Regions from separate parts of the Labrys methylaminiphilus subsp. lupini genome, predicted to be linked through region 3. Evidence: riboswitches for the same ligand, from Rfam matches in the RefSeq annotation. Region 3 holds a riboswitch; each other region holds the start of a gene.

Evidence for each region. A riboswitch is a leader RNA that binds a small molecule or an ion and turns the genes downstream of it on or off. The one in region 3 is predicted to bind cobalamin.
Region 1: linked by a shared signal. The riboswitch ahead of ACN6KF_RS13360 (ABC transporter substrate-binding protein) and the one ahead of ACN6KF_RS11185 (aromatic ring-hydroxylating oxygenase subunit alpha) in region 3 are both predicted to bind cobalamin.
Region 2: linked by a shared signal. The riboswitch ahead of ACN6KF_RS17240 (DUF1636 family protein) and the one ahead of ACN6KF_RS11185 (aromatic ring-hydroxylating oxygenase subunit alpha) in region 3 are both predicted to bind cobalamin.
Region 4: linked by a shared signal. The riboswitch ahead of ACN6KF_RS23990 (CbtB domain-containing protein) and the one ahead of ACN6KF_RS11185 (aromatic ring-hydroxylating oxygenase subunit alpha) in region 3 are both predicted to bind cobalamin.

The regions. Positions count from the first base shown of each region.
Region 1 is NZ_JBMDIH010000001.1:2,839,726-2,846,839, reverse strand. Features, by position in the region: gene ACN6KF_RS13365 (CobW family GTP-binding protein) at 1-672, shown strand, start outside; cobalamin riboswitch at 781-1,011, shown strand; gene ACN6KF_RS13360 (ABC transporter substrate-binding protein) at 1,203-2,261, shown strand; gene ACN6KF_RS13355 (FecCD family ABC transporter permease) at 2,263-3,285, shown strand; gene ACN6KF_RS13350 (ABC transporter ATP-binding protein) at 3,282-4,085, shown strand; gene ACN6KF_RS13345 (class I SAM-dependent methyltransferase) at 4,121-4,900, shown strand; gene tal (transaldolase) at 5,129-6,103, shown strand; gene ACN6KF_RS13335 (GreA/GreB family elongation factor) at 6,128-6,619, shown strand; gene bfr (bacterioferritin) at 6,702-7,114, opposite strand, start outside.
Region 2 is NZ_JBMDIH010000001.1:3,645,161-3,652,274, forward strand. Features, by position in the region: gene cobN (cobaltochelatase subunit CobN) at 1-330, opposite strand, end outside; gene cobW (cobalamin biosynthesis protein CobW) at 330-1,364, opposite strand; gene ACN6KF_RS17240 (DUF1636 family protein) at 1,361-1,744, opposite strand; cobalamin riboswitch at 1,853-2,069, opposite strand; gene ACN6KF_RS17245 (hypothetical protein) at 2,165-2,533, shown strand; gene ACN6KF_RS17250 ((2Fe-2S)-binding protein) at 2,730-3,185, shown strand; gene ACN6KF_RS17255 (xanthine dehydrogenase family protein molybdopterin-binding subunit) at 3,190-5,379, shown strand; gene cobU (bifunctional adenosylcobinamide kinase/adenosylcobinamide-phosphate guanylyltransferase) at 5,504-6,010, shown strand; gene cobO (cob(I)yrinic acid a,c-diamide adenosyltransferase) at 6,023-6,628, shown strand; gene ACN6KF_RS17270 (phosphatase PAP2 family protein) at 6,819-7,114, shown strand, end outside.
Region 3 is NZ_JBMDIH010000001.1:2,365,877-2,372,990, forward strand. Features, by position in the region: gene ACN6KF_RS11175 (ribonucleoside-diphosphate reductase subunit alpha) at 1-2,189, shown strand, start outside; gene ACN6KF_RS11180 (ribonucleotide-diphosphate reductase subunit beta) at 2,318-3,433, shown strand; cobalamin riboswitch at 3,685-3,890, shown strand; gene ACN6KF_RS11185 (aromatic ring-hydroxylating oxygenase subunit alpha) at 4,008-5,252, shown strand; gene ACN6KF_RS11190 (FAD-binding oxidoreductase) at 5,414-6,493, shown strand; gene ACN6KF_RS11195 (hypothetical protein) at 6,495-6,800, shown strand; gene metH (methionine synthase) at 7,092-7,114, shown strand, end outside.
Region 4 is NZ_JBMDIH010000001.1:5,102,956-5,110,069, forward strand. Features, by position in the region: gene ACN6KF_RS23965 (rhomboid family intramembrane serine protease) at 1-133, opposite strand, end outside; gene cobT (cobaltochelatase subunit CobT) at 130-2,019, opposite strand; gene cobS (cobaltochelatase subunit CobS) at 2,156-3,142, opposite strand; gene ACN6KF_RS23980 (J domain-containing protein) at 3,437-4,033, opposite strand; gene ACN6KF_RS23985 (CbtA family protein) at 4,502-5,266, opposite strand; gene ACN6KF_RS23990 (CbtB domain-containing protein) at 5,285-5,497, opposite strand; cobalamin riboswitch at 5,528-5,673, opposite strand; gene ACN6KF_RS23995 (histidine phosphatase family protein) at 5,806-6,360, shown strand; gene ACN6KF_RS24000 (UDP-glucose dehydrogenase family protein) at 6,476-7,114, shown strand, end outside.

The DNA of each region.
Region 1 (7,114 bases), 470 kb from region 3:
CTGGCCGATCCCGCGCCGGTCGCCCAGACTTTCTTCGTCGACGACGATGTGCGCGCCAAGACCAGGCTCGATTCGATCGTCACAGTGGTCGACGCCAAGCACCTGCTCGGCGAAATCGAGACAGCGCATGAGGCCCAGGAGCAGCTTGCCTTCGCCGATACCATCCTCCTCAACAAGACCGATCTGGTCACGACCGAGGAACTCGAACGGGTGGTGAAGCGGATCCGTCGCATCAATCCCACCGCTACCCTCCACGAGACACGCCGCTGCGATATCGCGCTCGACAAGGTGCTGGATCGCGGTGCCTTCGACCTCGACCGCATCCTGGAAGCCGAACCCGATTTTCTTGCAGGATTCCATGACCATGAGCATGACGACCATGTCGGCAGCTTCGCCCTCGTCGCCCGGGAATCGCTCGACCCTGGCAAGTTCATGCCCTGGCTGAACACGATCGTGCAGCAATTCGGCACCGACATGCTGCGGCTGAAAGGCATCATCGCCTTCGACGGCGATCCCCAGCGCTTCGTGGTGCAGGGTGTGCATATGCTGATCGAGGGCGATCATCAGCGCCCCTGGAAGCCAGAAGAGGAGCGCAGGAGCCGTCTGGTGTTCATCGGGCGTAATCTGCCGAAAGACGTGATCGAACAGGGGTTCCTGGCCTGTCGGGCCTAAAGCGTTTTGCTCCAGGTGAGGGAAGGCGCGCGCTGGGGCGGGAAAACAGGGCTCGCCATCGTCCGCCACCCGCTTTGCATATTCGCTTGACCGCGATCGGGACACCCCGGTAACTGTGGCACTGACGGTTCCCGTCGGGTGCGAGCCCGATGGGAGTAATAGGGAACACGGTCCGGCTTTCTCGAAGCCCATGCCGTGGCTGCCCCCGCAACTGTAGGCGGATTGCCGAGCATCCTCGTGGCGCCAAAAGCGCCATGCCACTGTGGGTGACCCCATGGGAAGGCAGAGGCAAGGCCGATATCCGCGAGCCAGGAAACCTGCCGTCATCTCGATCAATCCCATGTCACGGGCGGGGATGCCCGGAACAGGAGACAATGTGACGTTTCTTCCCGCCATCTCGGGCCGTCGCCCACCTGTTCCCTCCGCTTCGCGCCATCAGACCCTCTGCCACAGCCTGGCCTGAGGACGTTTCCCGTTTTCGGCCCTGCGCCGAACAGCGCCATCTTCCTATCGCGAACCGAGAGAACGTCATGACTTTTCCCAAGACAAGGGCCCGCTGGAGCAAGGCCCGCTGGTCGAGCTTCGCCGTCATGCTTGCGGCCGGCTTCAGCCTGACGCTGAGCATCGATCCAGCCGCCGCCCAGGCGACCAAATATCCGCTCAAGATCACCAATTGCGGACGCAGCGTCACCTTCGACCATGCCCCGCGGCGCACTGTCTCCGTCGGTCAGAGCGGTACGGAGGTTCTCTACCTTCTCGGTCTTGCCGACAAGGTGGTGGGGACGGCCGTCTGGTTCGGCCCGGTTCTGCCGGGCTATGAAGAGGCCAACGCCAAGATTCCGCGCCTGGCCGACAATGATCCGAGCTTCGAAAGCGTGATCGCCAAGAAACCCGACCTCGTGACCGCCCAGTTCCAGTGGCATGTCGGCCCCAGTGGCATCGTCGGCAAGCCCGAGCAGTTCGAGGAACTGGGTATCCCGACCTATGTTTCGCCCGCCGATTGCGTCGGCAAGGACAATTCCAGCGGTGGCGACGGCACGCGCGGCACCCTTTTCACCATGGATCTGGTCTATCAGGAGATCAGGGAACTCGCCGAGATCTTCGACGTGCAGGAGCGCGGTTCGAAGGTCATCGCGGACCTGAAGGCACGCGAGGAAGCCGCCCGCCGCAAGATCGCCGCCGGCGATGGCAAGGTCTCGGCTGCCTTCTGGTTTTCGAGCGCCAAGGTCGATGTCGATCCCTATATGGCCGGCAAGAACAGCGTCCCAGGCTACATCATGTCCGTCCTGGCTGTCCGGAACATCGTGGAAAGCGAGGAGGAATGGCCGAGCGTCGGTTGGGAGACCGTCGCCAAGGCCGATCCCACCATCATCGTCGCCGGGAGGATGGACCGTCGCCGCTATCCCGCCGACGACATCGCCGTGAAGCTTAATTTCCTCAAGACCGATCCGGTGGCGAGCCTGATGCCGGCCGTCAAGCAGGGCCATGTCGTGGAAATGGACGTCCAGGCCATGCAGCCGAGCGTGCGCGTCGTCGACGGCATCGAGATGCTCGCCGATGCCATCCAGCGTTTCGGCCTGAAGCGTTGAGATGAACCGCGCTGTCACGCGATTGCTGGCAATCGGCATGCTGGCGCTGGCCGTGCTGGTGTTGGCGCTCTGGCTGGGCGCCGCCATCGGCGAGACGGCCATCCCGATGGAGGTGGTGGCCAAGACGGCGGCCAACCGCCTGTGGGGCGCCGGCTACATTCTCGATCGCATCGATGAAGGCATCGTGTGGAACTACAGGCTGAGCCGCGCCGTCGTCGCGGCCTGCTGCGGCGCGGCCCTGGCGCTGTCGGGTGTCGTGCTGCAGTCGCTGCTGCGCAATGTGTTGGCCGATCCCTATGTGCTCGGCATCTCGGCCGGGGCATCGACGGGGGCGGTCGGGGTCGCCATTCTCGGCCTCGGCGCGGGATTTTTGAGCCTGCCGGCCGGCGCCTTTCTCGGTGCGCTGGTGGCCTTCGGTTTCGTCGCCTTGCTGGCGATGCGATCGGGGCGCGGAACCGGCGCGGTGATCCTCGCAGGCGTGGCGGGGTCTCAGCTTTTCAATGCCCTGACCTCCTTCATCGTCACCAAGGCGGCCAATGCCGAACAGGCGCGGGGCATCATGTTCTGGCTGCTGGGCAATCTTTCGGGCGTGCGCTGGCCGGATGTCTGGCTGGCCCTGCCGATCACGGCCGTGGGGCTGCTGGTCTGCCTCTGGCACGCTCGCGCGCTTGATGCCTTCACCTTCGGCACGGAATCGGCGGCATCCCTCGGCATTTCCGTCCGGCGCGCTTATGTCGTGCTCGTCGGCGTCGCGGCGATGATGACGGCGGTGATGGTCAGCATCGTCGGATCGATCGGCTTCGTCGGTCTGGTGATTCCGCACGCCGCGCGGATGGTGGTGGGCGTGCGCCATGGGCGATTGCTGCCGGCCAGCGCCCTGATCGGCGCCGTCTTCATGATCGTCGCGGACATTCTGTCCCGGATCATCATCCCCGGCCAGGTCCTGCCGATCGGGGTGATCACGGCCCTTGTCGGCGCGCCGGCCTTCGCTCTCATCCTCAGCCAGAGAAAGGCGACGGCATGAGCCTGTCGGCACGCAATCTGTCCTGGTCGGCGGGCGGGGCCTCGATCCTGCAGGGTGTATCGCTGGAGGTTCGTCCGGGCGAGTTGCTCGGCATCATCGGCCCGAACGGCTCGGGCAAGACCAGCCTGATGTCCCTGCTGGCCGGTATCCGCCGCCCGCAGGGCGGCGAGGTGTTGCTGTCGGACCAGCCACTCCACGCCTTGGCTCGCCGCGAAATCGCGCGCCGGATCGCTCTGGTCGAGCAACAGGCCGAGACGGCCGATCGCATTACCGCCCGCCAGGCCGTGGAGCTCGGGCGGACGCCGCATCTGGGTGCCTTCATGCCCTGGTCTGGCAAGGACGATGCCATTGTCGACCTCGCACTGGAGGAGGTTGCCATGACCAGCCTTGCCGCTCGCCTGTGGCATACGCTCTCGGGCGGCGAGCGCCAGCGCCTCCACATCGCCCGCGCCTTGGCGCAACAGCCCGAAATCCTGCTTCTCGACGAGCCCACCAATCATCTCGATATCGGCCACCAGATCGGCCTGCTGCATCTGGTTCATCGCCAGAACCTCACTGTCGTGGCGGCCCTGCATGATCTCAATCATGCGGCGATGTTCTGCGATCGGGTCGCGCTGATGCAGGCGGGGCGGATCGAGGCGATCGGTCCTCCGTCCGAGGTGCTGACGGCTTCGCGCATCCAGTCGGTCTTCGGTGTCGCCGCTGAGGTTGTCCACGACGGTACCGGTGGTTGTTTCATCCGCTATCGGCATCCGGATCTTCCAGTACCGCGGCCGGGCTGGGTCGCGGCTGCGTCATGACGCGGGCTCAACCGACAGATGAGGAGGGTCGACGGATGACGGGCGCCAGTTCAGCGAATTTCGATCTCAAGGAAGAGATCCGTGATTATTGGTCGAGGCGTTCGGAAACCTTCGACCGCGCCTTCGGGCATCATATTCCCGAAGGGCCGGAATTCGAGGCCTGGGCCGCGGCGATCCGCGATCATCTCGGTACCGAACCGCGCCGGATCCTCGATCTGGCTTGTGGGACGGGCGAGATCACCAAGCTGCTGCTGGCGCTCGGCCACGAGGTCACGGCCCTGGATTTCTCCGAGGCCATGTTGGCGGTGGCCCGTCGCAAGCATGCCGGCCGGCAGCGCCTGCGCTTCCGGCTCGGCGACGCCGAGAACACCATGGAACCGGAAGGCGCCTATGACGCGGTCGTCTGCCGGCATCTGGTCTGGACACTGACCGAGCCGCAGAAGGCCTTTGCCGATTGGTATCGCGTGCTGAAGCCGGGCGGCAGATTGCTATTCTTCGACGGGGATTGGGCCAGGCCCACCAGGGTCGGCCGGATGGCGTCCAAGCTCATCGCCCTGATCGACCGCCTCGGCGGTGCCGATCCCTATTATGACGGCGCGATGAGCGAGCGCCATGCCCGCATCATGGAGAGGCTGCCTTTCGGTAGGGGGCTACGGAGCGCCGATCTCCTTCCGTTCCTGGAGCAGGCCGGTTTCAGGGATATCGTGATCTCTTCGCATCGGCCGATTGCCGCTGCCCAAAGGCGCCAGGCCGATCTGCGCAACCGGCTGCGTACCCATCTCTACCAGCGCTTCATCATCTGCTGCCGCAAGTGAGGCCTCCGCGACCGGTCGCCTTGCATGGCTGTCCGGCAGGAACCATATGATCGAGATCAGTCTCGAAGGACCGCAGGCGGAGAGCGTTCCCGGGAACGCGGGAGCCCGTCTTTTCTTCCCTCTGCAGTGGGGCGAGAAAACAAGCACGATAACTGATGACGCCGCCGGGGCTGGGGTTTATGGTCCGTGCCGGGACGCTATCAAGGTCTGTGAACAAGGACGTTACATATGGCTTCGAAACTCGAACAATTGCGCGCCATGACGGTCGTAGTTGCCGATACCGGCGATATCGACTCGATCAAGGCGCTCAAGCCGGTCGATTGCACCACCAATCCGAGCCTGCTGCTCAAGGCCGCCGAGATGCCGGCCTATGACCATTTGATCGCGGAAGCCGTGATCTGGGGCGGCAAGCAGGGCGGCAGCAAGGAAGGCACCGTCGCAGCCATCGCCGATCGCCTGGCCGTCTCCTTCGGCGCGGAACTCACCAAGCTCGTTCCCGGCCGTGTCTCGACGGAGGTCGACGCCGACCTCTCCTTCGATACGCAGGCGACCATCGCCAAGGCGCATGCCATCATCGCCGACTACAAATCCCGCGGCATCGAGCGCGATCGCATCCTGATCAAGATCGCCTCGACCTGGGAGGGCATCCGTGCGGCCGAGGTGCTGCAGAAGGAAGGGATCGACTGCAACCTGACCCTGTTGTTCTCTCAGGCCCAGGCCGTGGCTTGCGGCGATGTCGGCGTGTTCCTGATCTCGCCCTTCGTCGGCCGTATCCTCGACTGGCATGTCAAGAATGACGGCCGCACCTTCACGCCGGAAGAAGATCCGGGCGTGATCTCGGTCAGGGGCATCTATGCCGACTACAAGGCACGTGGCGTCAAGACGGTGGTGATGGGCGCTTCCTTCCGTTCCACCGGCGAGATCGAGGCGCTGGCCGGTTGCGATCGTCTCACCATCGCCCCGAACCTGCTGCAGGCACTCGAGGCGGACGAGGGCACGCTGGAGCGCAAGCTCTCCCCCGACAATCATGCTTCGGCCCCCACGACGGGCAAGATCGACGAACGCGCCTTCCGCTGGGCGATGAACGAGGATGCGATGGCGACTGAGAAGCTCGCCGAAGGCATTCGCGGCTTCGCCAAGGATCTCGGCAAGCTGCGTACGCTCCTTGCCAAGCGCGTCGAGGGCACGGCTCAAGCCGCATGACCTTGGCTGCTTGATCGTCATATCGTGAGCCGAGCCTTTACCCAGGACGGCCAGGAAGGGGAGGACGCACAGGTCCTTCCCGAGCGGCCGGTCTCGAGCGAGCGCAATCTCGTTACCGCGCGCGGTCTTGGCATGATCGAGGCCGAGCTCAGACAGGCGCGTTCGCTTTTCGCCACGGCCGAAGCCGCAGGCGATCGCATTGCCATGGGCAATGCATCACGCGAAATCCGCTACTGGGCCACCCGCCGGGCAACGGCGGAACGGGTGGTCCCGGGCGCTGGCGATGCAGGTATCCGCTTCGGCATGGCAGTCACGCTTCACTATCCCGACGGGCGCGAACGCATCTGGCGTATAGTCGGTGAGGATGAGGCCGATGCCGCATTGGGACGGATCAGCCATGTCTCGCCGCTGGCGAAGGCATTGTTCGGCAAGGATGTCGGTGAGGTGATTCGCGTCGGGCCACAGGAGGCCGAGATCGTGGGGATCGACACGACGCCGGAGGGCAAGCCGCAATAGCCGGCCGGACCCAAAGACCCGACCAACGAAAATGGCGGCCAGCGGCCGCCATTGCTATGCACATCCCTGCAATCAGGAAAGCTTACTCTTCCGCGAAGCCGCCGAGATGGCTCTGCGAGTAGTTCTGGATGCCGAGGCGCTCGACCAGGTCGAGCTGGGTTTCCAGGAAGTCGATATGGCCTTCCTCGTCGGTCATCAGCTCCTTGAACAGATTTTCGGAGACGAAATCCTTGACGGTGCGGCAATATTCCGCAGCCTCCTGATAGAGGGCGCGAGCCTCGCGCTCGGCGGCAAGGTCGCACTCGAGAACTTCCTTCACAGTCTGGCCGATCCGCAGCGGATCGAGCGTCTGCATGTTCGGGAAGCCTTCAAGGAAGAGGATGCGTGTGGTCAGCTTGTCGGCGTGCTGCATCTCTTCGATCGATTCGGCGCGCCACTTCTTGGCAAGTCCCAGCAGGCCCCAATTGTCGAAGATCCGGTAATGCAGCCAATATT
Region 2 (7,114 bases), 1.3 Mb from region 3:
ACCGGGAATCAAGGCGAGCGCAATGCCATTGTTGCGTGCCGTCGCGGCCAGTTCCTCCGCGCCATAGCGCCAATAATCGAGTCCGCCGAGCAGGCGCACCACGATCACCCTGGCATGGCGAGCAGTCTTCTCGATATAGAGGTCAACAGACATCGGATGGCGCAGCTTCTGCAACGGCGCCAGGCGCAAATCGTCAAGGCCGGAAGCGGCCGCCAGAGCGAGGTCGCTATCGGTCAGCGAGGCGAACACGATCGCGCCGGGTGCCTGACCCAGATCGATGGCGGCCTCGCTGGCGTCGAGCGAACGCGTATCGGCCGGCAGCAGATGCATCAGCCCTCCAGCGTCTTGCGGATGCCGGCCTGGTCGATACCCTTCTCGCCGATGATGACGAGGCGGCTCGAACGGGTTTCCTCCGGCGCCCAGGCGCGGTCGAAATGCTGCGAGAAACGGGCGCCGACGCCCTGGACCAAGAGGCGCATCGGCTTGCCGTCGACAGCGACGAAGCCCTTGATGCGCAGGATATCATGTTCCTCGGCCGCCGCCTTCAGCTTGTCCACCAGGGCATCGGCATCGAGAATGGCGGGCAGGTCGACGATGAAGGTATCGAAGTCGTCGTGGTCGTGCTCGGCCTCGTGGTCGTGGTGGGAGGGACGCGCCTCCAGATCGTTCTCGGCCGCGGCCCCGAGGCCGAGCAGCACGGCGGCATCGATGCGGCCCTCGGAGGTGCGCACCACCTTGACGGCGCGCGGCACCGTCTTCTCGATGTCCTTCTCCACGCTGTCGGCTTCGCCGGCGGAAAGGAGATCGGCCTTGTTGAGCACGACGAGGTCGGCGCAGAGGAGCTGGTCCTCATAGACCTCCTCGAGCGGATTGTCGTGGTCGAGGGAGGCGTCGCCCTCGGCCTGGCGCTTGAGCTCTTCCGGATCATCGGCAAAGCGTCCGGCCGCAACCGCGGCGCCGTCGACCACGGCGATGACGCCGTCGACGGTGACACGCGAACGGATCGCCGGCCAGTTGAAGGCCTTGACCAGCGGCTTGGGCAGAGCGAGGCCAGAGGTCTCGATCACGATATGCTCGGGCGGGTTGGGGCGCGACAGCAACATTTCCAGCGCCGGCACGAAATCATCCGCCACGGTGCAGCAGATGCAGCCATTGGCGAGTTCGACGATGGCGTCTTCCGGGCAGCTCTCGATGCCGCAGGACTTCAGGATATCGCCGTCGACGCCGACATCGCCGAACTCGTTGACGATCAGCGCCAGCCTGCGGCCATTGGCGGTGGCCAGCAGATTGCGGATCAGCGTTGTCTTGCCGGCTCCGAGAAAGCCGGTGACGATGGTGCAGGGAACTTTGGTGTGCGCGTTCATTCGGCGGCGTCCTTGAGTGTTGGCATGGGTGGGATGCGCGCGATCATGCTGCGCTTGAAGACTTCAGGACGGCCGCGCCAGGGCATCAGGCCGTCGGTGGAATGGGCCAGCAGGCTGACGCCGGTGAGGACGTCGGGGCCGCTCTCGGCACTGAGATCACCGAAGACATAGGTCCAGGTACCTTCGGCCGTGAGCGCCACCGTGCAGGAACGCTTGCAATTGCCCAGACATTCGACCGGCTGCAACTCGACGCCTTCAGGCAGCATGCCGGCGAGCGCATCGCGCAGCCGTGCCCCCTGGCGCGGCGCGTCGGGATCGTCGCCCTCGCGCCTGCAGGTCACGCAGACGAGCAGCCGAACTGGAAGAGGTGTTTGTGGCATCGGCCCTGTTCATCGCCGCCGAAGCGGATGGAGGGCGCGGGACCGACGGCGAGGCCGACGATCGTCCGGGAAAACGGAACCGGCCTCCGAGGCGCCCCGCCCGGACCGGTGACAAGGTTGCGAACGGCAGGTCTCCTGGCTCGCAGCTCATCGCCCCCCGCCGCCTTCCCGGTTACCCAGTGGCCTCGAGGCGGGGCGCTCGCCGCTTACAGTTGCGGGGGCAGCCGCGGCTTTGGCATCCAAGGCAGCCATCGACTGGCCGCTCTTCATCCGCACCGCATTCCCTCTTCTCTCATAACGAGAGACCGATCGTGGCTGACATAAGGGGTGTGCGGACGGGCTTGTCAATGTTCCCGCTTCCAAAGCACGCGCAAAATCCGGCATAAAGGGCGGCGACGTCGCCACACCGACGAGGTTGCCATGCCCGAAGAGAAGCTGCCGCCGATACCGTCATCCGAGCCGCAGAAGATCGACGTCATCTTCCGTGGCGGTTCGGTGACGGCCATCGGCGTCGTGCTCGCCTTCTCGCTGGGCTTTCTCAACAACTGGGCATCGCAGCCAGGAACCTGGATCCCGGAAGACCTGGCCGCCGTCTTTCTCATCGGGGGCGGCATCATCTTCCAAGTCTGGGCGCTGGCCGGCATGCTCTCGGTCAAATCACTGGAGGCGCCAGTCTATCGCCGCATCGTGCGCACCTTCATGATCGGCCTCATCCTCGTCTCGGTCGGCGTCCTCGTCGCCATCGCCGGCGACGCGCTCGGCTATAGCCGGATCTGGTTCAAGCAATAGGCCGGGGGCCCCTTCGCAACTGGCGGCCACATTTCTCGACCGTTTCCAGACTGCACAAACTCTCACGTCTGCGTTACCCGTCACCCCGCCGCCATGATTGCCGCCACAATTCTGCCTTCCCGCAATCGCCCACCAGAAGGCCGACGCCGATGGGCCCGGCACTTCTGCCCGGCATCAGCCGCTGGAAGGCCTGCCCATGGTTGCCATCACCGTCAATTCGACCGTCCACCGGCTCGACATCGAGCCCGAGACCCCTCTGCTCTGGGTCCTGCGCGATGAACTCGGCCTCACCGGCACCAAGTTCGGCTGCGGCATCGCCCAATGCGGCGCTTGCACCGTCCATGTGAACGGCGCCGCCATCCGTTCCTGCCAGACCCAGATCGGTGACGTCGACGGCGCCACCATCACCACGATCGAAGGCCTGTCGGCGGACGGCAAGCATCCGGTCCAGCAGGCCTGGCTCGCCGAGGACGTGCCGCAATGCGGCTATTGCCAGTCGGGCCAGATCATGGCCGCCGTCGCCTTCCTGAAGGATACGCCCACCCCCACCGACGCGGATATCGACAACGGCATCACCAATATCTGCCGTTGCGGCACCTATCCGCGCATTCGCGCCGCCATCCATCGCGCCGCCGAACTGATGAAGGGATGAGGCCATGAACGCGATCGACCGCACGTCCACCGCGCTGAGCCGGCGCAGCTTTCTCGCCATCGGCTTCTCTGCCGCCGGCGGCCTGATGATCGGCGGGTTCATCCCCGCTGCATCACAGGCCCTTGATATCGCCGACCAACCCTGGGGCGGTGCTTCCACCGACGGCGAGATCAATGCCTGGATCCTGATCGAGCCCGACGACACCGTGATCATCCGCGTGGCGCAATCGGAAATGGGCGAAGGCATCTTCACGGCCCTGCCGATGATCGTCGCCGAGGAACTCGGTTGCGACTGGGCCAAGGTGAAGCCCGAATACGCCTCGGCCAACCGGAATTTGCGCGAGAACACCGTCTACAAGCGCATGGGTACCGGCGGTTCGGGCGCCGTGCGCCGCTCGCGCGAATTCCTGCAGGCAGCCGGCGCCAATGCCCGCGAAAGGCTGGTGCAGGCTGCTGCCTCGCGCTGGCAGGTGGCGGCCGAAAGCTGCAGCGTCGATGCCGGCAAGGTGCTGCATCAGGCCAGCAATCGCAGCCTGCGCTTTGGCGAGCTGGCCGGCGAGGCTGCCAAGGTCACGCTGACGAGGGAGCCGGCCATCAAGACGCCCGAACAGTTCACGCTGATCGGCAAGCCGCTGGCGCGTCTGGATACGCCGCCCAAGCTGACGGGGGCGGCGCAATTCGGCATCGATATCCGCCTGCCTGACATGGTCTATGCCGCCGTGGTGACCTGTCCCGTCTTCGGCGGCCGCGTGAAATCCCATGACGAAGCCGCCATCAAGGGGCGCCGCGGCATCCTGGCGGTGGTGCCGATCGAGGGCGGCCTCGCCGTGGTGGCCGACCGGTTCTGGCGCGCCAAGGAAGCGGCACTCGCCTTGCCCGTGATATGGGAAGAAGGCTCGGCCGCCGATACGGACAGCAAGGGTTTCGATGCCGACTATGTCGCAGCCCTCGACGGCCCCGCCGTCACGGCGCGCAAGGAAGGCGATGTCGACGCCGCCCTCGCTCGCGGCAAGCGTGTCGACGCCCTCTACCAGGCGCCGCATCTGGCCCATGCGCCGATGGAACCGCTCAACTGCACCGCCCATGTCCATGACGGCAAGGTCGAGGTCTGGATGGGCACGCAGAATCCCGACATGGCGCTCCAGCTCGCCGCCAAGGCGGCCGGTGTCGCGCCCTCCGAGGTGGAGATTCACAATTGCTTCCTCGGCGGCGGCTTCGGCCGGCGCGCCGTCAACGACGAACTGGTGCAGGCCGTGACGGTGTCGAAGGCGGTGGGCAAGCCGGTGAAGCTGGTGTGGACGCGCGAGGAGGACATGCGCCACGACCGCTATCGCCCGCAGGCCGCCATCCGCTTCCAGGCGTCCCTCGGTGACGACGGCCTGCCGGCCGCAATCCATGTCCGCACAGCCGTGGGTTCCATCCAGCGTTCGCTCGGCTGGGGCAAGGTGGAGAACGGGGTCGAACCTTCCGCGGTCGAGGGCCTTGCCAACATGCCCTACCGCTCCGGCGCGGCCCAGGTCGACTGCATCCTCAAGAACACCCATGTGCCGGTGATGTTCTGGCGTTCGGTCAGCTCGTCGCAGAATGCCTTCGCCCTGGAGAGCTTCATCGACGAACTCGCGCTGGCCGCCGGCCAGGATCCGTATCGCTTCAGGCGCAAGCTCCTCGAGGGCAAGCCTGATTTTCTCGCCGTGCTCGATAGGCTGGCTCAGAAGAGCGATTGGGGCAAGCCGCTGCCCAAGGGCCAGGGGCGCGGCATCGCCATCCATGAATCCTTCGGCACCATCGTCGGCGAGGTCGTCGAGCTCGCCGTCAGCCCGCAGGGTGAGGTGAAGGTTCAGCGCGTGGTAGCAGCCGTCGATTGCGGCCATGTCGTCAATCCGCTCACCGTGGAGATGCAGATCGAGAGCGCGGTGATCTATGGCCTCTCGGCCGCCCTGTTCGGCGAGATCACCATCGAGAAGGGCGCGGTGGTGCAGGGCAATTTCGACGACTACCAGGTCGCCCGCCTTGCCGATACGCCTGTCATCGAGACCCATCTCGTGCTCAGCGGCGGCAAGAAATGGGGCGGGATCGGTGAGCCCGGCACGCCGCCGATCGCCCCGGCGGTCTGCAATGCGATCTTCGCCGCTACCGGCAAGCGCATCCGCAGCCTGCCGGTCAGGAACACCGACCTGAAATGGGGACCGGTGTGAGCTTGTTCGGAGCGCGGACTTCCAGTCCGCATCTTGGAAACCTCGCGCTTGCGGTAGAGGAAGATGCGGACTGGAAGTCCGCGCTCCACTTGCCTTCCTGCCCAAGACCCGGCAGGAAGGCTCCATGTCCCAGCCTCGACTCACCCTGGTCCTCGGCGGCGCGCGTTCCGGCAAGAGCCGGCATGCGGAGAACCTGATATCGGCCCATCCCGCCCCCTGGACCTATATCGCCACCGCCGAGACCTTCGACGACGAGATGCGGGCCCGTATCGGCGAGCATCAGGCCCGGCGCGACGCCAATTGGCGCACGGTCGATGCCCCTCTCGCCCTACCCGGAGCACTCGCGGCAACGCAGGGCCCCGTGCTGGTCGACTGCCTGACGCTCTGGCTCACCAACCTCATGCTCGGCGGCCACGACCTCAAATCCGCCTTCCTCCAGCTTCAGGAGAGTCTCGGGGCGACGTCCGGCCCGGTGGTGATGGTCTCCAACGAGGTCGGTCTTTCCATCGTGCCTGACAACGCCCTGGGCCGCGCCTTCCGCGACGAGCAGGGCCGGCTCAATCAACAGATCGCAGCCCTCGCCGACCAGGTGATCTTCATGGTGGCAGGCCTGCCGATGGTGGTGAAGTGATTGGATGCTGACATGACCGACGATGCCGCGCGCCACAAGGCGAAGATGGAAAAGCGCAAGGCGGTGCAGGACGCCGAGGTCGCCTCCAAGACCATCACCGAAAAGGGCCTCTTGATCGTCAATACCGGTCCCGGCAAAGGCAAGTCCACAGCCGCCTTCGGCCTGATCATGCGCGCGCTCGGCCATGGCTGGCAGATCGGCGTGGTGCAGTTCATCAAGGGCGCCTGGTCGACCGGCGAGCGCAAGGCGCTGGAACGCTTCGAGGATCTGGTGACCTGGAAGAGCATGGGCGAGGGCTTCACCTGGGAGACCCAGGACCGCGAGCGCGACGTCGCCGCCGCCGGCCGCGCCTGGGAGGCGGCCAAGGCGATGCTGGCAGACCCCGCCATTCGCCTCGTCGTGCTCGACGAGATCAACATCGCGCTACGCTACGACTATCTCGACCTCACCGAGGTCGTCGAGACCCTGAAGGCACGCCGGCCGGACCTGCATGTCGTCGTCACCGGCCGCAACGCCAAGCCGGAGCTGATCGAGGCCGCCGACCTGGTGACGGAGATGACTCTGGTGAAGCATCATTTCGCCGCCGGGGTGAAGGCCCAGCAAGGCATCGAGTTTTAATGATTCGATACGATACTTGTCATGCCCGGCAAGGCCGCAGGCCTTGGGAAGGGGATCCAGGGGTTGCAGGCAGCGCTTTTAGGCCCCTGGATCCCTTTCCCCTCACGTTCACAAGCAAGCTTGTAAACGCTCGGCCGGGAATGACAGCCGGCTCCAGCGTCTTCATCGTTAGCAGAGCCTCGCAATCCTCATGATCCAACAGCATCCCGAGCGCTCGGCGCTGGTCGCCATCCTTTGCGTCGCCGGCGCGGCCCTGATCTTTGCCGTGCTAGCCGGCCTGGTCACGCAGGGAGGCACGGAAGCCTTCGATCGCGCCATTCTCCTGATGATGCGCAATCCCGCTGATCTCACCGATCCGCTCGGGCCGGGCTGGCTCGAGGAAATGATGCGCGATTTCACCGGCCTGGGCGGCGTCGGCGTGCTGACGCTGACCACCCTGGTCGTAGCGGGTTTTCTTGCGCTTTCGGGATCGCCGCGCAGTGCCGT
Region 3 (7,114 bases):
GCCATCCCGACCAGGCGACGCAGGCCGAGATGGCGACTCGCTACGCCGAGTATTTCCATGACTATATCCGCGTCGGCATCGCCAACGAACTGCTCGACCCGGAGCTCGGCCGCTTCGACCTCGCCCGCCTTGCCGCTGCCCTCAAGCCCGAACGCGATCTCAAGTTCGACTATCTCGGCCTGCAGACACTTTATGACCGCTATTTCCTGCATGTGCGCGGCACGCGTTTTGAGCTGCCGCAGGCCTTTTTCATGCGCGTGGCCATGGGCCTGGCCTCGCGCGAGATCGACCGAGAGGCGCGGGCGATCGAATTCTATGATCTTCTGTCCTCCTTCGACTTCATGGCCTCGACGCCGACTTTGTTCAATTCGGGAACACTACGCGCCCAGCTCTCCTCTTGCTTCCTGACCACCGTGTCCGACGACCTCGAAGGCATCTTCAAGGCGGTGAAGGACAATGCGCTGCTCGCCAAATATTCCGGTGGCCTCGGCAATGACTGGAGCAATGTGCGTGGGCTCGGCGCCCATATCAAAGGCACCAATGGCGAAAGCCAGGGCGTGGTGCCCTTCCTCAAGGTCGCCAACGATACCGCAATCGCCGTCAATCAGGGCGGCAAGCGCAAGGGCGCGGTCTGCGCCTATCTGGAGACCTGGCATGTCGACATCGAGGAATTCCTCGATCTTCGCAAGAACACCGGTGACGAGCGCCGCCGCACCCATGACATGAACACCGCCAACTGGGTGCCGGATCTGTTCATGGAACGTGTGGAACAGGATGGCCCCTGGACCCTGTTCTCACCGGACGAAACGCCGGACCTGCACGATCTCTACGGTCCCGCCTTCAAGGTCGCCTATGAGGCGCATGAGGCACGCGCCGCGCGCGGCGAGCTCCGCGTCTTCAGGCAGATCCGGGCCATCGATCTCTGGCGCAAGATGCTGACCATGCTGTTCGAGACCGGGCATCCCTGGATCACCTTCAAGGACCCCTGCAACATCCGCTCGCCCCAGCGTCACGTCGGCGTGGTACATTCCTCGAACCTGTGCACCGAAATTACGCTGAACACCTCCCATGACGAGGTTGCCGTGTGCAATCTCGGCTCGGTCAACCTCGCTGCCCATGTCGACGCCGACGGCCTGATGTTCGACAAGCTCAAGGCGACGGTGACGACGGCGATGCGCATGCTCGACAACGTCATCGACATCAATTTCTACACCATTCCCGAGGCACGGCGTTCCAACCTCAAGCACCGGCCCGTCGGTCTCGGCATCATGGGCTTCCAGGATGCCCTGCAGGCCCTGCGCCTGCCCTATGCCTCCGAAGCCGCCGTGTGCTTTGCCGACGAGAGCATGGAAGCCGTGTCCTTCCATGCCATCTCGGCCTCAACAGACCTGGCGGCCGAGCGCGGTCGCTACCCCAGTTTCGATGGCTCGCTGTGGTCGCAGGGCGTCCTGCCGATCGACTCGGTCGGCCTGCTGGCCGAGACGCGCGACAACGCGGCCTTCGACACCGGCACGACCCTGCCCTGGGACGCCCTGCGCGAGCGGGTGAAGACCGTCGGCATGCGCAATTCCAACACCATGGCGATCGCACCGACGGCGACGATCTCCAACATCTGCGGCGTGTCCCAGTCAATCGAGCCGGCCTATCAGAACCTCTTCGTGAAATCGAACATGTCGGGCGATTTCACAGTGGTGACCTCGGCCCTGGTCCACGATCTCAAGGCACGGGGCTTGTGGGACGAGGTCATGATCTCCGATCTCAAATATTTCGACGGCTCTCTCGGCCAGATCGATCGCATCCCCGAAGAGCTGAAAGCGCTTTACGCCACCGCTTTCGAGATCGACACCGCCTGGCTGATCGAAGCCGCGGCGCGCCGGCAGAAGTGGATCGACCAGGCCCAGTCGCTCAACCTCTATATCGCCAATCCCTCCGGCAAGAAGCTCGATACGCTCTACCGCCTGGCCTGGAAGCGTGGCCTGAAGACGACCTATTACCTGCGCTCGCAGTCGGCCACCCATGTCGAGAAATCGACGCTGAAGGGCACCGACGGCAAGCTCAACGCCGTCTCTGCCACGGTGCCGCAAGCGGCCGCGCCGATCCTGATCGAGACTCAGCCGGAAACACTGCAGTCGCAAGCGTGGGGCAAGGCCTGCTCCATCCACGACCCCGACTGCGAAGCGTGCCAGTGAGCCGAGAACGAGGTGCGATTTTTCCCTTTCGCGCCTTGCTCTCCAACTCTTTGTTTTGACGCGTTTTCTTAAGCGAAAAGTCTATCAACCTTTCTGGAAAACGCTCTGAGGATAAGAAAACGATGACGATGCTCGACTGGTCCGAACCCACCTCGCCCGCAACCCAGCTTCCCCTGCCACAGAGCACGGCGGATGCGACCGGCCTCGGCGCGATCGACCGCAAGGGCGGCCGTGTCACGGTCGACGAGAAACGGATGATCAATGCCCGCGCCGACGTAAACCAGCTCCTGCCGCTCAAATACAAATGGGCCTGGGAGAAATATCTCGCCGGCTGCAACAACCATTGGATGCCGACCGAGGTATCGATGCAGGCGGACATCGCGCTGTGGAAGTCCAAGGACGGCCTGACACAGGACGAGCGGCGCATGCTCAAGCGCAATCTCGGCTTCTTCGCCGCCTCCGAGAGCCTGGTCGCCAACAATATCGTCCTGGCGATCTACCGCCACCTCACCAACCCCGAATGCCGGCAATATTTGCTGCGCCAAGCTTTCGAGGAGGCGGTGCACACCCACACCTTCCAATATATCGTCGAGAGCCTCGGGCTCGACGAGGGCGAACTCTTCAACATGTATCGCGAGATACCCTCGATCACCGACAAGGCGGCCTGGGCGCTCAAGCATACCCAGCATCTCGACGATCCCGATTTCAAGACCGGCACGCCGGACGCTGACCAGGCCTTCCTGCGCGATCTCGTCGCCTTCTACGTCATCTTCGAGGGCATGTGGTTCTATACCGGCTTTGCCCAGATCCTCTCGCTCGGCCGGCGCAACAAGATGGTGGGGATCGCCGAGCAGTATCAGTACATCCTGCGCGACGAGAGCATCCATCTGAACTTCGGCATCGACGTGATCAACCAGATCAAGATCGAGAACCCGCATCTGTGGACGCTGACCTTCCAAGCCGATCTCCAGCAGATGATCCGCGAAGCCGCTGAACTGGAGGCCGCCTATGGCCGGGACACCATGCCGCGCGGCTTCCTCGGCCTCAACGCGGTGTCCTGCGAACAATACATGCATTTCATCGCCAACAGGCGCTGCGCCCAGCTCGGGCTCATGCCGGTATTCCCGGACGTGGAGAACCCCTTCCCCTGGATGAGCGAGGCGATGGACCTGAAGAAGGAGAAGAACTTCTTCGAGACGCGTGTCATCGAATATCAGAACGGTGGCGCGCTGAGCTGGGATTGAAGGCACGCTTTCGAGGTCTTCGGAACAAATCGGAGGAAAGCTGGGATGGGGAATCATGGCCCTCATCCAGATTTCAGATCCCAACATCTCGAAAGGAGTGGGACAGGTTGCTCCATCATCCCCCGCCATGCGGGGAATGATGGACATTGAATGTCTCCTTCCCGACCTTCCTTCCTCAAGCTCTCGATGACAATGTCCTGAACACACCATCATCCGTCGCATCGCCTCTAGTCGGTGCGCCGACTCGATGTATTCTAATCCTCATTCGAGGTGCCGGTTCGCCCCCAAGGCGGACTGGAGAATTTGGGAAGCCGGTCTGAATCCGGCGCTGCCCCCGCAACGGTAGAGGAGAAGATCGCGGCAGGTGCCACTGGGTCGGGAAGACCTGGGAAGGCGTCGCGATCGGGCCGGAAGGCCGCTCCTGAGCCCGGAAACCAGCCACGAAGAAAACCGACGGACGCGGTGGGCGTTCCGGGAGGAGGTTTGGCTGCGCCTTTTCACCGGCGCGGATCGCCGAGCCGCTTTCCCATCCCGCTGCCAAGTCAACGCATTGGTTGTCACGCGGGATTTTGACATGACAGCGCATCAGGACATGCTGGGCCGCCTCCGGACCCATCAACCGGGCACCACGCTCGAGGGCAAATTCTACACAGACCCGGAGTACTTCCGGCTGGATATGGAGAACATCTGGTACCGTGAATGGCTGTTCTCGGGCCATGATTGCGAGCTCGGCAAGCCGGGCAGCTATTTCACTCTCCAGGTCGGCGACTATCCGGTGATCGTCCTGCGCTCCGGTGACGGCGCCATCCGCGCCTTTCACAATTCCTGCCGGCACCGGGGATCACGGCTCTGCGCGGCCGAGCGCGGCAGCGTCGCCAAGCTGGTCTGCCCCTATCATCAGTGGACCTACGAGCTCGACGGGCGCCTGCTGTTCGCCCGCGACATGGGCCCCGGCTTCGACGCCGCGCAATATGGGCTGAAGCCCGTGCATTGCGAGAGCGTGGCCGGCTATATCTGGATCTGCCTTGCCAAGGAGGCACCCGATTTCGAGACCTTCCGCGCCGGCGCCATGCCCTATCTGGCACCGCATGGCCTTAAAAACACCAAGGTGGCCTTCGAGAGCACCATCGTCGAAAAGGGCAATTGGAAGCTGGTGTGGGAGAACAACCGCGAGTGCTACCACTGCGCGGGTAATCATCCCGAGCTTTGCCGTACCTTCCCAGAAGCCCCGACGGTGACGGGTATCCAGGGTGCCGACAAGGATCCGCTCATCGGCCAGCATTGGCGGCGTTGCGAGGAAGCCGGCCTGCCCAGCACCTTCAGCATTTCCGGTGACGGCCAGTTCCGCATGGCCCGCATGCCGCTGCTGCGCAATGCCGCCAGCTATACGATGTCGGGCAAACCGGCGGTGCAACGCCCCCTCAGCCCGACGATCGAAGAAGGCAATATCGGCGCCCTCCTGCTCTTCCACTATCCCACCACCTGGAACCACGTGTTGGGCGACCATGCCGTGAGCTTCCGCGTGCTTCCGATCGGGCCGAAGGAAACCCAGGTCACCACCAAATGGCTGGTGCACAAGGATGCGGTCGAAGGGGTCGACTATAATCTCGATGAACTCACCCATGTCTGGCAGATGACCAACGACCAGGACCGCCAGATCGTCGAGGAAAACCAGCTCGGCGTCTCTTCGCCCGTCTACACGCCCGGACCCTACGCCCCCGAACACGAGGGCGGCGTTATGCAGTTCGTCGAGTGGTATCGCAACGCCATGGAAGCGGCGCTGGGTAACGACGGCGTCCGCCTGCGCAGCGTGGCCTAGCACCTTTTCACCCTCCCCTGGAGGGGGAGGGGCGGACGAAGTACGGGGTGGGGTGAGAAACACAGCAGCTGGTGAAAATCACCCCACCCCGACGCTTCGCGTCGACCCTCCCCCTCCAGGGGAGGGTGTTAGCGAAACCGACATATACAAGGGCAGACATCATGCCGATCGCTACACAAAAATTCAGGCATATCGACGAAACGCCGCCGTGGAACGATCAGAGCCAGGCGCTCGAATGCGTTTCGATCATCCATGAGGGCCGCGACGTCGCGACCTTCACCTTCCGCGCCGCCGAACAGGGTTGGTTCCGCTACGAACCCGGCCAGTTCATCACGCTGGAGATCCCGGCCGAGGCCGGGCCGGTGCTGCGCACTTATACGCTGTCGTCGAGCCCTTCCCGCCCGCTTTCTATCAGCGTCACCGCCAAGGCGCAGGCCTCCAGCATCGGCACGCGCTGGATGCTGGACAACCTCAAACCCGGCACGCGGTTGAAGGCCTACGGCCCGCTCGGCCAGTTCAGCTTCTCTCGTCATCCGGCGGAAAAATACCTCTTCATCTCGGCCGGATCCGGCATCACGCCGATGATGTCGATGACCCGTTTTGCCGAAGACCACGGCGCCGCCACCGATATCGCTTTCGTCAACTGCGCACGCCGGCCGGGCGAGATCATCTTCCGCCAGGAGTTGGAGCGCATGGCCGGACGCATGCAGCGCCTGCGCCTCGCCTGGATCGTGGAAGAGACCGAGGCCCATGAAGCCTGGACCGGCTTCCAGGGTCGGCTCAACGCTCCGGCCCTGCGCTTGATCGCACCGGATTTTCGCGAGCGCGAAGTGTTCTGCTGCGGCCCCGCGCCTTTCATGGCAGCGGTCAAGGACATGCTCGAAGCCAATGGCTACGACATGCGCCGCTATCATGAAGAGAGCTTCCAGCCGGCCGAAACTCCAATGGAGGACATCGGTGCGGACGAAGCCCTTGCCGGCGAAGCCAGCGTGGCCTTCACCAGATCCGGCATCGAGGTGCCGGCCTCCAGCCGCGAGACCATTCTTCAGCTCGCCCGCGGCGCCGGCCTCAACATTCCGACCGGTTGCACAATGGGCCTGTGCGGCACCTGCAAGGTACAATGCCTGTCGGGGGAGACCGCCATGACCCACCAGGGCGGCATCCGCGAGGAGGAAATCGCCGCCGGCCTGGTGCTGGCCTGCTGCACCCGGCCGCTCGGCCGTGTCGAGATCGAGGCTTGAGATGACGATTGCCGCGCAGAATACCGTCGACGTCGACGCCGCCATCGTGCACTCCATCCTGGAGGCTTCTCGGGACGAAGGTCCGACACTGCCAGAAGAGCGAGCCCGCACCTTGATGCTGGCCTGGATCCTCAGCCGCGAAGACGGTGCGGACCTGGCCAGGGAAGCCGTCGATCTGAAAGTCCTGCTGCTCGAGGCCTCGATCCCGGACAATCCGCTGCTGCCGCATCTGAGCAGCCTGCTCGACGAGGTGCGCGATCATGTCGGTCGGCGACCAGGCCGGCGGCGTTTGCGGGCAGATGCCTAAGCCAGCCAGATATAGCAGAAGTTGGAGGGCGGACGACACATCCATAGGCGCGGGATCAAGGCGAAAAGCGCAATAATACCCTCCCCCTCCAGGGGAGGGTAAAGAATTGAGGCCTCGCTGCCTTGACCCAGCGCCTATGGATGTTCCGTCCGCCTCTTCCCTTCTCCACCATCCCCCAGCAATCCCAGACAGAAAACCGGCGCTTCCGGGATAGTTCACCTTGACCTCTCTTTTCTCAGCGCTATCATATAAGGATATCTTGATATCGTAATTCCGTTATAGGAGCTTGTGATGAGCGCTCCGGTCGAAGCCCT
Region 4 (7,114 bases), 2.7 Mb from region 3:
GCGAGCCCGCGAACCAGGCCGTCGCCAGCACCGCAACGAGATAGAGCCCGCCGCAGATCGCGCCCAAGAGATAGGCCAGGGGCATCGGCCCGAACAGGGCCCGATGCCAGAGGGATTGCTGTCCGGAGCTCACGCCGCCGCTCGGCGCGAGCCCGACGACCCGGTCTCCTCGAAGAGTTCGGCGAGCTTGTCGGTCATGACGCCGCCGAGCTCCTCGGCGTCGACGATGGTAACGGCGCGCTTGTAGTAGCGCGTGACGTCATGGCCGATGCCGATGGCGATCAGCTCCACCGGCGAGCGGGTCTCGATATCCTCGATCACCCAGCGCAAATGGCGCTCCAGATAGTTGCCGGTGTTGACCGACAAGGTGGAATCGTCGACCGGGGCGCCGTCTGAGATCACCATCAGGATGCGCCGGCTTTCGAAGCGCCCGAGCAGGCGCTGATGGGCCCAGGCGAGCGCCTCACCGTCGATGTTCTCCTTGAGCAGGCCCTCGCGCATCATCAGGCCGAGATTCTTGCGGGCGCGGCGCCAGGGCGCATCGGCCGATTTGTAGACGATGTGCCGGAGATCGTTGAGACGGCCCGGGGAGGCCGGCTTGCCTGCTTGCAGCCAGCTCTCGCGGGACTGCCCGCCCTTCCAGGCCCTGGTGGTGAAGCCGAGAATCTCCACGCGCACGCCGCAGCGCTCCAGCGTGCGCGCGAGGATGTCGGCACAGGTCGCCGCCACCGTGATCGGGCGTCCGCGCATCGAGCCAGAATTGTCGATCAGCAGCGAGACCACCGTGTCGCGGAAATCGGTGTCGCGCTCGTGCATGAAGGAGAGGGCGGAGGTCGGATCGATGATGACGCGCGACAGTCGCGCCGGGTCGAGCATGCCTTCCTCGAGATCGAAATCCCAGGAGCGATTCTGCTGGGCCATCAGGCGGCGCTGCAGCCGGTTGGCCAGGCGTGCCACCACGCCCGACAGGCTGGAAAGCTGCTTGTCGAGATAGGCGCGCAGGCGATCGAGCTCCTCGGGGTCGCACAGATCGGGCGCCTCGACGATCTCGTCGAAACGGGTGGTGAAGGCGCGATAGTCGCTGGCCCGCCGCTCGTTGTCGCGATGCTCGGGCGGCCGCCAGGGCTGGGCAGCCTCTTCGGCGTCGCCGGTCTCGGTGTCGTCGGGCATGTCGGAGGAGGGCGACTCCGCATCCTGCGTCTCGCCGTCCTGGGAATCCTCGTCCTCGGTCTCGGTTTCCTCGAGCTTCATGGAGTCGGAATCGTCCTGGACCTCGCCCTGGTTCTCCTGGTTCTCGCCCTCCTGCTCGCTCTCGGCGTCATTGTCGCGATCGTCGGAGTCATCCGTGTCGGCCTGCGCCTCTTCGGACAGGCCCATATGGGTCAGGAGGTCGTTCATGGCGCGGGCGAAGGCGCGCTGGTTCTCGATCACGCTGTCGAGGCGCGCCAGATCCTTGCCGGCCTTTTCCTCGATGAGCGGGCGCCACAGATCCACCAGCTTGCGGGCCGGCTCCGGCGGAGCGAGGCCGGTCAGCTTCTCGCGCACCATCAAAGCGAGGGCATCCTCGACCGGAGCCTCCTCGCGGGCGCGGATGTCCTCATATTTGCCGCCGCGGAAATAGCGGTCCTCCAGCATGGCGGTGAGGTTGTTGGCCACGCCCGTCATGCGGCGCGAGCCGATCGCCTCGCAACGGGCCTGCTCGACCGCATCGAACACGCTGCGCGCCTGCTCGTTCTGGGGAGCATGCCGGCGATGGACGGCCGGATCGTGACAGGCGAGCCGCAGGGCCATCGCATCGGCCTGGCCGCGCACGATCGCCGCGACATGGGCGTCGAGCTTGCGCGGCGGCTCGGCAAGGCGCGCCTTGTCCGCCATCAGCATCGGCTTTTCCGAAGCGAAGGTCACTTCGAGATCCGGCTTGCGGGCGATGGCGCGCAGGGCCCCGGCCACCGAACGCTTGAAGGCGTCGTTGGGAACATCCTTGGGCTTTTCGCCGGGCTTGCGGTTTGTCGTCATGATCCCTGTCGATCCTGGGAGCGCGGGCGTCGGCGCTGTTGGTGTGCCGGTCTTCAGACCGGCATTTCTTGCCCGCGCCGCTGCAATGCCGGTCCAGCTCCATCACTTGATGGGGCTGGGCAGACCGGCACACCCGATGTTACGTCAGCGCGACGTTCACCGAGCTCTCGGCCAGCTCCGCGCCGAAAGCGCGCTGGTAGAACTCGGCTACGAGGCTGCGTTCGAGCTCGTCGCACTTGTTGAGGAAGGTGACCCGGAAGGCAAAGCCGATATCGTGGAAGATATTGGCGTTCTCGGCCCAGGTGAGCACCGTACGCGGCGACATCACGGTGGAGAGGTCTCCATTCATGAAGGCATTGCGGGTGAGATCGGCCACGCGCACCATCTTGTTGACGATGTCGCGGCCGTTCGGGCTCTTCTGGTAGTGCTTGGCCTTGGCCAGCACGATGTCGACTTCCTTGTCATGCGGCAGATAGTTCAGCGTGGTGACGATCGACCAGCGGTCCATCTGGCCCTGGTTGATCTGCTGGGTGCCGTGATAGAGACCGGACGTGTCGCCGAGGCCCACCGTATTGGTGGTGGCGAACAGGCGGAAGGCCGGATGAGGGCGAATCACGCGCTTCTGGTCGAGCAAAGTGAGCTTGCCGGAGATTTCCAGCACGCGCTGGATCACGAACATCACGTCGGGGCGGCCGGCATCATATTCGTCAAACACCAGGGCGATGTTGTTCTGCAGGGCCCAGGGCAACATGCCGTCGCGGAATTCGGTGACCTGCTTGCCGTCTTTGAGAACGATGGCGTCCTTGCCGACGAGGTCGATACGCGAGACGTGGCTGTCGAGGTTGATGCGAACGCAAGGCCAATTGAGCCGGGCGGCGACCTGCTCGATATGGGTCGACTTGCCGGTGCCGTGATAGCCCGTCACCATCACGCGGCGATTATGGGCAAAGCCCGCCAGAATCGCCAGGGTCGTCGGCTTGTCGAAAAGATAATCGGTATCGAGGTCCGGAACGTGGTCGGAGGACTGGGAATAGGCCGGTACTTCGAGATCCGTGTCGAAACCAAACAGCTTTTTGGCCGAAACCATGATGTCCGGCAGATTGGCCGGTGTCGTTGCGTCAGTCATTATGCCTTCCTTGGCTGGCGCCAGGACGGCGCAGCCGACAATCAGTTCCAGCGGGCCGGCGGTACTGGCCCCACCGAATTTCCCAGTCTCGCCAGGCGGGCATGGAAAATTCCGCGTCGTCTCCATAGCGTTTTGTGATTTGGTGGAATCACCAAGAATCGCAAAGACGCGTCGAACCAAAGAGCTAGAGCAAAAAGGCGTTTCCGTCTAAACGCGCTTTGCTCGAGGTCGGGCGGGGATCCCCGGGATTGGAACGCGCTCCAAACCTGGAAGTCTCGCCGGTGGTGCGGGCGCTCAGCAGAGCCCAGCGCTACGCAGCGTATTATAGGCCTGGATGATCCCGCGCAATTTATCTTCGCTGGATCGGTCCCCGCCATTGGCATCGGGATGGAGGCGTTTGACCAATGTTTTGTAGCGTGCCTTGATCTCGGGGCCGCTGGCCGTTTCCGGCAGATCGAGCGCTTCGAGGGCCTTGCGTTCCAGCAATTTCAGGCGTCGCCTTTCCGGTTCCGGCGCACTCTGCGTGCGTCCGAAGCCGTGCTCGCCCTCGAAGAAGCCGAAGCCGTCATGGATCTCCGGGCCAGGTTGCGGCCCTTCGCCGCGCTTCTTGGCCCAGGGATTGACGCCCATCGTCCAGGTCGGGCGATGGCCTGTGGCGGCATCGCGCTGATAGGCGCTCACCGAGTCGTCCGGCAGGCCTGCGAAATAATTGTAGGTCTTGTTGTATTCGCGAACGTGCCCCAGGCAGAAATGCCAGAACTGGCCTTCGCGGTTGCGCCCCTTGGGCGCGCGAAATTCACCGGCGTTTCGGCAGCCGGCATGTTCGCATAGCTGTACGCTCGCCGGCTGGACCTCTTCGGCCCTTGGGCGCACCCGGATGCGATCAAACAAGGGCGAGTCCAGATCCATAATGACACACTATGCGAGGGTGAACACAAATGGGCAAGCATGAGCTTGGACGCAAGAGCGTTTTGTAATTTGAGTGAAGCATGTCAAATCGCAAGGACGCTCCAGCCGATCCAAAGGACTGGCTTGGAACCAAACAGTGAGAGCAAACAAGCGTTCATACCTGAACGCGCTTTGCTCTGGGGTTAATTGAGGCGGAATGCCGCTGCAGATTTTGAAATATGGGGTCTGCTGACCCGAAAAAGAAAGAGGCCGCCGAATGGCGGCCCAAGTCTTAGGGAGGAAACGCCCAAGGAGGGCAGTGGGGGAGCGCAAACGCGCATCCACCACGTCCGTAAAGTGATCCTGATGCGTTCATTTCGCAAGTGCGAAATGAAAGAAATTTTGAAAACCGGCCCAAAACCGGGCCGGTGTTGTAAAAATGCGACGTTTGACGCGGTCGGTTGGCCTTTTTCAGCGGCTGGCGGAGGTTTGCAGCAGCTTCTGTGCTGCAACGCCGAAGGCGATCCCGAGCGTTGCCCATAGCACGGCATGGATGCCGAGCGAGGCAACGCGGAACTTCCATAGCACCGTGGCCGAGAAATCCGCCGGGATGTCGTTGACGGCCGGCAGAATCTGCATGGCGACCACCATCACCACCAGATAGGCGGCAGCCCCCACCAGGTTGGCGTTCCAGCGGCCGAGGCTGGCGGCGAGCCGGTTCGCCGTGCCCAGGGCGGCCGCCATCGTCACCAGGGAGAGCAGGATCATGCCGAAATAGAAGGCGGTCCGCAGGCCGATCGTGTCGGGATTGCCAACGGCCGGCGGGTTACTCGGATATTTGATCTCCGCCACCAGCTTGATTGCAGCGAAGCCGGCGATGGCGATCAGGCCTGCTGTCGCGCGCGGGCTGAGCGTGCCGATCCGTCCCTGCGCGAAGGCGAAGACCAAAGCGAAGATGCCGCCGAGGGCTGCGCCATAGACGACCATGCCGGTCATGAGGCCGTAGCTGGACTGCACCGGCCGGCTGACCGGGTCTTCCTCATGTTCATGTGCTGCGGCCGACTGGGAGGTTGCCGGCGTTGCGGATGGCGCCGGCGCGGCGGCGACCGCGTGGCTTTCCTCATAGGCGATAGCGGCATCGACCTGTGGTTCACCGAAGACCCAGGCGAAGCCAGACGCCAACAGTCCGGCCAGGATGCCTATCAGCATCCCCCGGATCAAAAGCGATCTAACCATGTCGTTTGCCTATGCGCCCTAGTGGCAGGGGAAGCCGAGCAGATGGCGAGCGTCGTGCACGAATTCGTGGATGTAGACGCCGGGAATCAGCGAGGTCGCGCCTTGCTCGGCGCCGACGAAATAAATGGCGAGTACGGCCAGGAGCACGGTAAAGAGCGCCCAGGGCAAGATCTCGCGGACCGGGATGGCGATCGGCTGCTGGGCGACGGGTGCCAGAGTTGCGGTGGTCATGAAAAGCTCCTTGGGATTACGCGTCCCGCTACGAGTCATGCTGCCTTGGAAGAGGTCTGACTTCCGGACAGCGCCCAAGCGCCGCCGTTCACAGTGGCGCGACCGTGCCGGATTCACACCGGCTTCCCACCCTTGGCAAAGCCCTTCCATAAGAGCCCAAGTCACGAACATGTCAATATTCCGGAAGCGACTTAGAGCATAAGTTGCGCGACTTTTTGGACGATACCATGCGTTGAAACAAAAACTTAGGGAGCATGATCCGATTGGTTCGGTCGAATCATGCACTCTAAGTCTTGGGAACTGCCGTCATGACACCACGCCTGATCCTGCTATGCCATGGGGCTACGCCTGCGGTGCGCGCAGCGGGTTTTCCCCTCGATGAGGCGCTCGATGCAAGAGGGCTGGCTGCGGCGCGGAAGCTGGAAGGGCATTTCGGCAGGCCGGCCCGCATCCTGAGCAGCCCGGCGCTCAGGGCTCGCCAGACCGCGCAGGCCCTCGGCCATGATCCTGAGGTCGATGAAGCCCTGCGCGAATGCGATCATGGCCGCTGGGCAGGGCTTGCCCTGGACGCGGTAGCGGCCGCCGAACCCGAGGCGCTCCGGGCATGGCTGACCGATCCGGATGCCTGCCCGCATGGCGGAGAGAGTGTTGCAACCCTGATTGCGCGGGTCGGCGCCTGGCTCGATGGCAGGCGGTTCGAGGGGTATACGCTCGCCGTTACCCACGCTTCGGTGTTGCGCGCCGCGGTCGTTCGCGCCCTCGGGGCCGAGGCTCGTTCCTTCTGGCGTATCGATGCCGCCCCGTTGGCGACAGCCGATCTCAGGCCATCCGGCCGGGGCTGGTCGCTGCGGTTGGGGGCATAGAGGCGTTGAGCAGGGCTCTCCAACGGAGTTCCTCTCTTTTTTCGTCATTGGCATGTCGCCGGGCCTTTTGTAGACACGCGTCTGACGGATTGGTCGTCCAAACAGGATTGATGTCATGCGCGTTGCAATGATCGGTACGGGTTATGTCGGCCTGGTGACGGGGGCCTGCCTCGCCGATTTCGGCCATGTCGTCACCTGCGTCGACAAGGATCCGGCCAAGATCGAGGGCCTGCTGGCCGGCCGCATGCCGATCTACGAGCCGGGCCTCGAGGATCTGGTGGCCCGCAATGTGCGTGAGAAGCGCCTGTCCTTCACCACCGAGCTTGCGCCCGCCGTCCGCGATGCCGCCGTGGTGTTCCTGGCCGTCGGCACACCCTCGCGCCGCGGCGACGGGCATGCGGATCTATCCTATGTCTATGGCGCGGTGCGGGAGATCGCGGCGGCGGTCGAAGGCTTCACCGTGGTGGTTACCAAGTCGACCGTACCGGTCGGCACCGGCGACGAAGTCGAGAGGCTGATACGCGAAGTCCGTCAGGATGCCGATGTCAGCGTGGTGTCGAACCCTGAATTCCTGCGCGAGGGCGCGGCGATCGAGGATTTCAAGCGTCCGGACCGCATCGTAGTCGGCACGGAGGAAGAGCGGGCCAAGGAGGCGATGGCCGAGGTCTATCGCCCGCTCCATCTCAACCAGGGGCCGTTGCTGTTCACGGATCGACGCACCTCCGAACTGATCAAATATGCCGCCAACGCCTTC